One region of the Aeromonas sp. HMWF016 genome, then DNA from elsewhere that is predicted to be linked to it. Evidence: riboswitches for the same ligand, from Rfam matches in the RefSeq annotation. Region 1 holds a riboswitch; each other region holds the start of a gene.

What was found. Region 1 has a riboswitch for cyclic di-GMP ahead of AACS24_RS08045 (immunoglobulin-like domain-containing protein). Riboswitches for the same ligand answer to the same signal wherever they lie in the genome.
Region 2: it holds a riboswitch for cyclic di-GMP, as region 1 does, so the genes downstream of both, AACS24_RS19985 (glycosyl hydrolase family 18 protein) here and AACS24_RS08045 (immunoglobulin-like domain-containing protein) in region 1, are expected to answer to the same signal.
Region 3: it holds a riboswitch for cyclic di-GMP, as region 1 does, so the genes downstream of both, AACS24_RS20030 (glycosyl hydrolase family 18 protein) here and AACS24_RS08045 (immunoglobulin-like domain-containing protein) in region 1, are expected to answer to the same signal.

Annotation. Positions count from the first base shown of each region.
Region 1 is NZ_CAWNWX010000054.1:10,612-14,133, forward strand. Features, by position in the region: gene AACS24_RS08045 (immunoglobulin-like domain-containing protein) at 1-1,386, opposite strand, end outside; cyclic di-GMP riboswitch class I at 1,441-1,526, opposite strand; gene prlC (oligopeptidase A) at 1,951-3,522, shown strand, end outside.
Region 2 is NZ_CAWNWX010000114.1:79,508-83,029, reverse strand. Features, by position in the region: gene AACS24_RS19990 (ExeM/NucH family extracellular endonuclease) at 1-764, opposite strand, end outside; cyclic di-GMP riboswitch class I at 1,060-1,148, shown strand; gene AACS24_RS19985 (glycosyl hydrolase family 18 protein) at 1,265-3,522, shown strand, end outside.
Region 3 is NZ_CAWNWX010000114.1:92,165-95,686, forward strand. Features, by position in the region: gene AACS24_RS20030 (glycosyl hydrolase family 18 protein) at 1-1,396, opposite strand, end outside; cyclic di-GMP riboswitch class I at 1,503-1,590, opposite strand; gene AACS24_RS20035 (hybrid sensor histidine kinase/response regulator) at 1,791-3,522, opposite strand, start outside.

The DNA of each region.
Region 1 (3,522 bases):
ATCGCCATCTTCCTCATCATGGGCGCTGACGCCGGCCATGGCGTTGAACGGCGTACCGAGCTCGATAGTAGTGTCCGCAATACCGGTAAAGACCGGCTTCATGCTGTAGACCTCGACGGTGCGAACCTGCTCGGTAGTCTGGTTGTCGCTGTCGCTCACCTTGTAGGTGAGGGGATAGAGGCCGATACGCTGGGTATCAACGCTCCCTTCCACCTGGATCTGGCTGGTCAGATCGCCATCTTCCTTGTCACTGGCGCTGACGCCGGCCAGCGGGTCAAAGCGGGTGCCGTGCTTGACGCGGGCATCGCTCAGGCCACTGAACACCGGCTTGCCGTTCTCGTCCGGCGGGGTGATGTTCTGCTCGTGGATGAAGGGGCCGTAGCTCTTGATGAAGGCTTCGTTGTAGGCCTGACCGGCCGCGCTGCGACCCATGTCCCAGTTAATGGACCAGGTCATCACGCCGCGCAGGGGCTGACCCTGACTCTTGAGGCGGTTGAAGGCGTCGAAGAGATCCTGTGGATTCTTGACGTAACCGGTGGCGGCGGCATCGATATTGGTCGGGATACCGAATACCAGCTTGTCGTGGGGGATCTTGTAGTAGCCGCGACTGCCGTTGATGAGAGAGTCCGCCATGTAGTAGATGAACTCCTCTTTCAGGGCATCGTTGTTCTGGGCGATCCAGCCTACCCCGTCGATCCAGATGCCGTCGCCCCCCTGGTTGTAGAACTGGGGGTTGATCCAGTCGTAGTAGCCTTCCAGCGCCCGCAGATAGGGGGTATAGAGACCGCTGGCGGTCAGGTAGGGGAATTCGGGCGCCATGGTGATGAGGAAGTTTTTCCCCTGCGCGCGGTAGTGGTCCTTGACCAGCCGCAGGGCAGCCGGGATCACGGTCTGGTTGTTGGCGGCAGTGATGGCGGACTGCTCCAGATCGATGTCCAGACCGTCGAAGCCATAGGTCTCCACCAGACGGATGATCTCGTCGGCGAAGGCCTGCTCCTGACCGGTACGCAGCTCGATATGGGCATCGGCACCGCCCAGCGCCAGCAACACGGAGCGGCCCTGGCTGTTCAGCAGGGCAATTTGCTCGATAAACTGGCTCTCGCTCATGCCGGTAGCCGGGTCGAGCTTGAAGGTGGGGATGGGATCGCTGCCATACACCTTCATGAAGGAGACATCGACCACGTTGTATTGCGGATTGACTTGGTCGAGCTTGACGCAGGGAGCGGTACCGCCCTGATAGCCAGAGCCACCGCACCAGTTGTGCCAGTAACCCACGACGACTCCGGATTGGGGATTGACCATGGCCTGACCGGCCGAGGCGGCCTGCGCCATGGGGGCGCCCATGCCGAGCAGACAGCCCAGCAGGGATAACTTCAATTTGTTCATCTTGATATCTCCATACAGTACAAACGGAGCGTCCAGCTATGGCCGAACGCTCCCGGGGGCAGCCCCGCTGTCATAGGAAATCTCCCTTAGACCGGTGGCTTTGCGTCGTGCCCTTTCGGTTCACTTTGCCTTTTTCACCCGTTCTCCGTGCGGCACGGAGAATCAAGTGACCTGAGTAACAGGCTGCTTATGATATGCACTTAAAAACAAATTAATCAACGTATGTGCATGATTTGTTTTAGTTATTAACTTATTGATTAATTATTTTCCAAGCATGGAAAGGGCCGGTGATAGTCTGTTGTGATGTACTCCTTTGTTGATTGGATTTGGTCTGCTCCCTTGTTGTTCGAGAGTTGAAAAAGCCGTAAAAAGAGCAAAAAAGTACCGATTATTCATGCTGTTGCCGTCCAGTGTCTGGCAGAGAGGTGTTTGAGCTCACAAAGAGGGGAAAACCGTGCCGACAGGCGGATTGAAGCTTGATTATTGCGTGACTTGGCCACATGTTAGAGAACCATGAAGAGCTGCTAAAGCGGTCTGTTCAAGACCAAACAAGAGGTAACCGGGATGAATAACCCTTTGCTGTCAATGGATTCGCTGCCCCCTTTCAGCCAGATCCAGCCTGATCATGTACAGCCCGCCGTGACGCAGGCCATCGCCGATTGCAAACAGAAGATCAAGGATGTGCTGGCGCACTCCGAGCCCCACACCTGGGACAGCCTGATCGCCCCGCTGGAAGAGGTCAACGACCGTCTGGCGCGGATCTGGTCACCGGTCAGCCACCTCAACTCCGTGCTCAACAGCGAACCACTGCGCGCGGCCCACGATGCCTGTCTGCCGCTGCTCTCCGAATTCCAGACCTATGTCGGTCAACACGAGGGGCTCTATCAAGCCTATCTGGCGCTCTCCGAGAGCGATGATTTCCCGCGGCTTGGCGGCGCCCAGCGCAAGGAGATCCAGAACACCCTGCGCGACTTCCGCCTCTCCGGTATTGGTCTGCCTGCCGAGGCGCAGCAGCGCTACGGCGAAATTCAGGCCCGCCTCTCCGAGCTGGCTTCCCGCTTCAGCAACAACGTGCTGGATGCGACCCAGGGCTGGCACAAGCTGGTGGCCGATGAGGCTGAGCTGGCCGGTCTGCCGGAGAGCGTGCTGGCGGCGGCTCGCCAGATGGCCGAGTTCAAAGGCAAGGAGGGGTGGCTGTTCACGCTGGATATTCCCTCCTACCTGCCGGTGATGATGTATGCCGACAACCGCGAGCTGCGGGCCGAGATGTATGAAGCCTTCACCACCCGCGCTTCCGATCAGGGGCCCAATGCTGGCAAGTGGGACAACTCCGCCATCATGACCGAGCTGCTCACCCTGCGCAGCGAGCTGGCCCGGTTGTTGGGCTTTGCCAACTATGCCGAGCTGTCGCTGGCGACCAAGATGGCTGACAAGACCAGCCAGGTGGTGGATTTCCTCACCGATCTGGCGGCCAAATCCCTGCCGCAAGGCAAAGCAGAGCTGGAAGAGATCCGCGCCTTTGCCGCCGAACAACACGGCCAGAGCGAGCTGGCAGCCTGGGATCTCGCCTACTACGCCGAGAAGCTCAAGCAGCACAAATTCTCCATCTCCGACGAGCAGCTGCGCCCCTACTTCCCCGCCAACAAGGTGGTGAAGGGGTTGTTCGAAGTGGTCAAGCGGGTGTTCGGCATGAAAGTGCGCGAGCGCCTCGGCATCGACACCTGGCATCCGGATGTGCGCTTCTACGACATCTTCGATAGCGAGGACGAACTGCGTGGTAGCTTCTATCTCGATCTCTACGCCCGCGAGCACAAGCGGGGCGGAGCCTGGATGGATGTCTGCCTGGGTCGTCGCTACCGTCAGGATGGGTCGCTGCAAAAGCCGGTCGCCTACCTGACCTGCAACTTCAACGGCCCGGTGGATGGCAAGCCTGCGCTCTTTACCCATGACGAAGTGGTTACTCTGTTCCACGAATTCGGTCACGGCATTCACCACATGCTGACCCGCATCGACGTGGCTGGCGTGGCCGGCATCAACGGCGTGGCCTGGGATGCGGTCGAGTTGCCGAGCCAGTTCCTCGAGAACTGGTGCTGGGAGTCCGAGGCGCTGGCCTTTATCTCCGGCCACTACGAGACC
Region 2 (3,522 bases), on a different contig from region 1:
TCCGGCGCCTTGTAATCAGACTCGACCACCAGCCGGTTGCTGCCATTTTTGGCGGCCAGAGCGACCGCTGCCGGACTGCTGGCAACATGGATCTGGGTCGGCTTGAGCAGTGGCGCCTTGTGGGAGAGCTCGACGTTGTTGCGATAAACCTTGTAGTCGAAACCGTAGTTGCGGGTCAGGTGGAGATCGCTGCTGCTGTCGAGCCGTACCCGCATCCCTTCGTGGCGATTGAGCGCCTGCGCCAGCGTCTCCCCTTCATTGACCTGCAATACGCTGGTTGGCACCGTCAGCCCCTGCGCTGTGACCTGCAGGCGGGCCTTGTTGGCCTCGAAGGTGGGTTTGAGCTGGGTGCCGCCGTAGTACTCCTCGACCCTGGCTTCGAGGCAAACTTCTGCCCCCGGTTTGAGGGTCGGGTAGTTGGCCGCAAGTTTGCTGTCATTGAGATAGACGAAGATGCCATCCGAGGTGGCCGGGTTGCCATCTCCCGCCGGATCAGTCAGATAGAAGCCTTTGGTCAGGCTCTGGCCGAGGGTGGTGACGACACCGCGTACCATGAAGGTACCCGGACTGATTTTTCCCGTAATGTTGCCGTTTTTATCGGTCACCGTGTCGGTAGCAAATGGGCTCCCTGATCCTGTTCCCTGAATGGTCGGGATCGGGGTGAGTTGCGCCGGATCTGCGGGGCAGACGAAGGCGGCGTGGGCGCCGGGGGCAGTGAGGGCCAGCCCCACGGCCAGCGACAGCAGGGTGCGAGTACCTTTCATAAGAGTTCCTTTTTTATTTTTGCCAGTGTTTCCATAGTCCTGGTCGTTGACCAAGGGCGCGCATTGTCACATTTCTGGCATGTCACACCAGTGAGCCAACGCACATTATAGGGATACAAATGAGCTCGCGTTGGTGTTTTTTGACTTGGCTAACACTTTGAAATTACTGACAAAATACTTAACTGCTGTCGTGGTGGGAAAGTGTGATCCTGCTGGCAACCACATATTTTTCTCCGAGAATGAAGATTGAGACTCGGCTGCATGCTTTCTATACTCGGTTTGTTCCTCACGGAACCCAGGTAAAGGGCAAACCGGTTGAAATGCCGGGACGCAATACCTCCGGTCTTTCGATCAGATAATGATCCAGATAGCGGGGTTTCCCTGGGTGAAGAGGCAGTGTGCGGCAAGTCCATGGCCGGTAGTCTCCCTCCCTTCATGCAGGTTGCGCTTGTGCTTTGCCTTGGTCACCAATGCCAAGACAAAACAAGGAAGATAACAATATGCAACAGTTCCTGAGGCCCAGCCGGCTTGCCGTGCTGGTGGCCATCTCTGCCATGCCCGCCTGGGCGCAGGCAGCCTATCCTGCCTACAAGGCCGGTACCGCCTACAAAGCCGGTGACATCGTCAGCAATGCCGGCGCCCTCTATGAATGCAAAGAGTTCCCCTACTCGGGCTGGTGCGGGGCATCACCCTATCACTATGAACCCGGTGTCGGTGTGGTCTGGGCGGATGCCTGGAAGCTCTACGGCGGCGAAGTACCGCCACCGGCGCTCGGTGTGGCCGTCAGCTCGCCGGCTGCCGGTGCCAGCTTCAACGAAGGGGCCAGCGTGGCGCTGGCGGTGACCCTGAGTGGCCCGGTCACTGCGCTGGCCCGGGTGGAATACCTTATCGACGGCAAACTCGCGGCCACGGCCAGCGCCTCGCCCTGGGGCGCCAGCTGGAGTGCCGCAGGCGTTGGGGCTCACGCCCTGAAAGCGCGGGCGCTGGATAAGGATGGCAAGGTACTGAGCGAGGCGGATTCGAGCTTCAACGTTGCCGCCGTGGTAGCACCAGAGGCGCCCAAGGTGAGCATCAGCAGCCCGGCCAGTGGTGCCAAGGTAACGCTGGGTCGCAGCGTGGCGGTGAGCGGCAACGTCACTGATGCCAACAACGATGTGGCCAAAGTCGAGCTGTTTGTCGATGGCAAGAAGGTAGGGGAAGACAATGCCGCCCCCTGGCAGGTCAACTGGACGCCCGATGCCAAAGGCAGTGCCTCCCTCAAGCTGGTTGCCACTGACAAGAGCAATCTGGTAGGCGAGTCAGCGGCAGTGAGCGTCACTGTCGAGGAGGCCGCACTGCCGCCGTCCGGCGGCAACCTCTCCTGCGATATCCGCCAGATCTACCGCCCGGATGGCTACGAGTGCATGGGTGATGACCATGCTCGCCGGGTCATCGGCTACTTCACCTCCTGGCGCACCGGCAAGAATGGCCTGCCCGCCTATCTGGTGAGCGATATCCCCTGGAGCAAGATCACCCACATCAACTACGCCTTCGCAGCGGTGGACGAGCAGAGCCACACCATCAAGGTGGATGACTCGGCGACCAAGATGACCTGGGATGGCGTGCCGGGTGCCGAGATGGATCCGGAGTTCGCCTACAAGGGCCACTTCAACCTGCTGTCGAAGTTCAAGAAGCAGTATCCGGACGTGAAGACCCTGATCTCAGTCGGGGGCTGGGCCGATACGCGCGGCTTCTACACCGCCACCACCAAGGGCGATTGCTCGGTCAATACCGACGGCATCAATGCGCTTGCCAGCTCGGCGGTGAGCTTTATCCGTCAGTACGGTTTTGACGGGGTCGATATCGACTACGAATACCCCACCTCCATGAAGGATGCGGGCAACCCCAACGACTTCCCGCTCTCCAACCAGTGCCGCGGCAAGCTGTTTGCCAACTACAAGGTGATGATGCAAACCCTGCGCAGCAAGCTGGATACGGCGGGCAGCGAGGATGGCCGCAAGTACATGCTGACCATCGCCTCGCCGGCTTCGGCTTATCTGCTGCGCGGCATGGAGAACTTCCAGGTCACCCAGTACCTCGACTACGTCAACCTGATGACCTACGACTTCCACGGTGCCTGGAACCACTTTGTCGGTCACAACGCCGCCCTGTTTGACAATAAGGCGGATGCCGAACTTGCCCACTGGGGCGTTTATACCCAGAGCCAGTTTGGCGGTATCGGCTACCTCAACGCGGCCTGGTCTGCCCACTACTTCCGTGGCGCATTGGCGGCCGGCAAGATCAACGTGGGCGTGCCTTACTACACCCGTGGTTGGCAGGGGGTCAGCGGTGGCACTCACGGTCTGGGTGGCAAGGCAGCACTGCCGAGCCAGAGCGATTGTCAGCCGGGTACCGGTGGCGGCACTATTCCGTGCGGTAACGGTGCGGTCGGTATCGACAACATCTGGCACGATCTGGACAAGAACGGCAAGGAGATCGGCGGTGGCGCCGTCCCCATGTGGCATGCCAAGAACCTGGAGCACGCAGCCGATTTGGGGATCACCACCATGCCGAGCTACGGTCAGGCCTGGGGTCTGGATCCCAACAATCCGGCCCACGTGATGCAGGGCAAGTATGTCCGTTACTACGACGACAAGGCCCATGCCCCCTGGCTGTGGAACGAAGAGAAGAAGGTGTTTCTCTCCACCGAGGATGAGGAGTCCATGGGTCACAAGCTTGACTACATCGTCAATCGTGGTCTGGGTGGCGTGATGTTCTG
Region 3 (3,522 bases), on a different contig from region 1:
TCGCCTTGCCGGTGAAGGGGTTGTTGCCCTGATAGCCGCTCACGCCAGTCCAGCCACGGCCATACATGGCGGCACCGACCACCAGCTTGCCGGGGTCAACCCCTTGCGCCAGCATCAGGTTGACCGCTTTGTCGGTGGTGTACTTGGTGTTGGGATCCCAGCTCGCCGCGTAGAGGTTGGTCTGGTGACCCAGCTCGGTATTGCTCCAGGCGCCGTTGTAGTCATAGGTCATCATGAAGATGTGGCTCATGTACTGCTGGACCGCGCGGTAATCGACATCTTCAATCTTGTCGTAACCGGCGCCGACAGCGGAGGTGAGCTCATACTTGCGACCAGTCTGCGATTCCAGCTCGTCGAGCATGGCGCGCAGCTCCTTCATCAGGGTCACATAGGTTGCGCCATCGCTCGGGCTGCCCAGTTTCGGGTTGGCGCCCTGTCCGCCCGGATACTCCCAGTCGATGTCCACGCCATCGAAGAATTTCCAGGTCTGCAGGAACTCTTTGACCGAGGCGACGAAGGTATCGCGCTTGCTCTTGTCGCCGAGGAAGTAGAAGGGATCGGAGAGGGTCCAGCCGCCGACAGAGGGGAGGATCTTGAGGTCGGGGTAGGCCTGCTTGAGCGCCATCAGGGCGCCGAAGTTGCCCTTGTAGGGCTCGTCATAGGCGGTCAGGCCGCTTTGCGGCATCTGGACGGCAGCCCAGGGATCGTGGATCGCCACCTTGAAGTCGGCCCGGCCGGCACAGGCTCTCTGCAGTGCCTGGAAGCTGTTGCCGTTCTCGATCTCCTTGAGGCTGTCATTGATGCCATCCCCGCCGCAGATGGGGGTAAAGCCGTAGAGGATGTGAGTCAGGTTCTGGGCCGGGATCTTGTCCACGGTGAACTTGCGCCCGTAGACGCCCCACTCCACGTAGTAGGTGCCGACCACCTTGCCGGACTTGTTGGCGTAGGGCTTGTTGTTCTCCTGCAGCGCAGCCTTGAGCGGCGCCAGGTGGCTGCCGTCGGTATCGGCGACCACTATCTCCTTCTTGTCGGAGAGAGTGCAGCCATCGGCATTGCATAGGGCCACCTGCATCTGGTAGCGGCCCCCCTTGTTCACCTTGAATTTGGCGGTGCCTGCCGCGGCGGCGGGGCCTGACCACACCTCCTTGCCATCGAGCAGCACCTTGGCGGTCTGGCCAACGTCACCGCTCCAGAGGTTCCAGCTCACCTCCACATCGGCGGCATCTTTCACTTTGACCAGATTGTTGTAGGAGGTTGCCGCCTGATCGACTTCGACAATGGCGAACTTGGTGGGGCCCCAGCCGATAGTGGGTTTACCGGGCGCAGCCGCATAGGCGGCAGAGGTACAGAAAAGACCGACCGCAAGGGCCAGCATGGTTGGTTTTGGACTTGGCATTTGTTGTATTTCCCTATTTCGTTATTGTTTGCAACGAAAAGGGCGACGCGCCTGACAGGTAACGCAGACAGCAGTGCTCCTCCTTGGCAAAAGGAGCGCAACAACCTGTGGTGGCCCCGCTATCTTAGGTACTGCTGACCCTTAGACCGGAAGCTTTGCGTCCCGGCCTTTCGACCGGTTTGCCCTTAACACACTTCATTCGCGACAAGAAAAATCGCACACCGACTATAGGGGGGCGATTTGCGAAGTGCTACCTAGTAAAAATGACAGGTGATGGGACTCGTTTCAGGGGAACTGGCTCGATATGGTGAGGATTATTCTGACATCAGCCTCTATCCTTCCCCTTTCGCGCCACTCCCCTCCCTCGAGCATTTGATTAATTTTGTGAGCTGGCTCACTGCACCGGCAACAACAAGCTGTTCATCAAGGCGCGCAGCTTGAGCGGTTTGACCGGCTTGCTGATGTAGCCGTATCCCCGCTCGCGGATCTGCGCCTGCAACTCGCTCTTGCGATCGGCGCTGATGATGATGCCCCCCAGCTCGTCACCACACGCCTGCTGCAGCGCGGCAATGGCCTCCAGCCCGGTCTTGCCGTCGTCGAGGTGATAGTCCGAGAGCACCAATCGCGGCACAAACCCTTCTGCCACCAGCGCCTCGGCATCGACCAGATCAACGGCGCAGCGCACCTCGCAGCCCCAACGTCCGAGCAGGGTGCTCATGGCGATCAGAATATCCCGTTCGTTGTCGATGCAGAGCACTCTGACCCCCTCCAGCTGGCTGTCACGCACCACTGGCGCCGCCAGCTGATGGGCCGTGACCGGCCGGGTGGCCAGATTGAGTGTCACCGCAAAGACCGATCCCTTGCCCGGCCAGCTCTGCAATGTGAGCTGGTGACCCAACACCAGCGAGATGCCGCGGGCAATGGCGAGCCCCAGACCCAGACCTTGCTCCTTGGCGGTGCGGGAGTGATCGAGGCGGGAGAACTCATCGAAGATCGCCTCCTGCTTGTCTTGCGGAATGCCGGGGCCGTTGTCCCACACTTCGATGCGGATCTTGCTCCCCAGCCTGCGACAGCCGAGCAACACCCGACCGCCCGGGTTGTAGCGAAACGCGTTGGTGAGGAAGTTCTGCAGCACCCGCCGCAGCAGCCGCACATCGCTGTGCACCGCCAGCTTGCTCTCCACCACCGAGAAGTGGATCCCCCCCGCCTGTGCCAGTACCCCGAACTCCGCCTTCAGGTTGTCGAACAGATCGTGCAGAGCGAAGTCGAGTTTCTTGGCCTTGAACTTGCCCGCCTCAAGGCGCGAGATATCGAGCAGATCGCTGATGAGATCCTCGGTCGCCCCCAGCGCATCGTCGATATGGCGGGCGATCCGGGCTGGCTCCTCTTCGGCAGGCAGCATCTCCAGCAGGGAGGAGGTAAAGAGCTTGGCCGCATTGAGGGGTTGGGTCAGATCGTGGCTGACCGCAGCCAGAAAACGGCTCTTGGATTGATTGGCCCGCTCCACCTGCTGGTTGACCAGCAGCAGCTGGCGGTTGAGCTCGGAGAGCTCGCGGGTACGCTCGGCGACCCGCGCCTCCAGATGTTCGTTCGCTTCGCGCAGCACCCGCTCGGCATCACGGAATGGCGTGATATCGGTAAAGGTCATGACAAAACCGCCTGCCGGCATGGGATTGCCCTGCATCTCGATCACCCGCCCATCGGGACGTTCCCGCGCCGAGATATGGGCACTGCCCCGTTTCATAAAAGCGACCCGGCGCGCCACATGCTCCTCGATATCGCCGGGGCCGCACAGCCCCTGCTGTGCGTTGTAGCGGATGATCTCCTCGATGGGGCGCCCCGCCTGGATAAGCCCGGGCGGATAGTGGAACAGCTCGATGTAGCGCCGGTTCCACGCCACCAGCTTGAGCTCCCGATCCACCACCGAAATCCCCTGCCCGATATGCTCGATCGCCCCTTGCAGCAGCCCGCGGTTGAAGCGAAACACGTCGGATGCCTCGTCCACTATGGTGGCGATCTCCTCGAGCTGCATGTTGCGCCCTTGCAGGGCAGAGGCAAGCACCAGCCGTGCCGACGAGGTGCCAAACACCCCTGCCAGCAGCCGCTCGGTGTGAGCAATCAGCTCG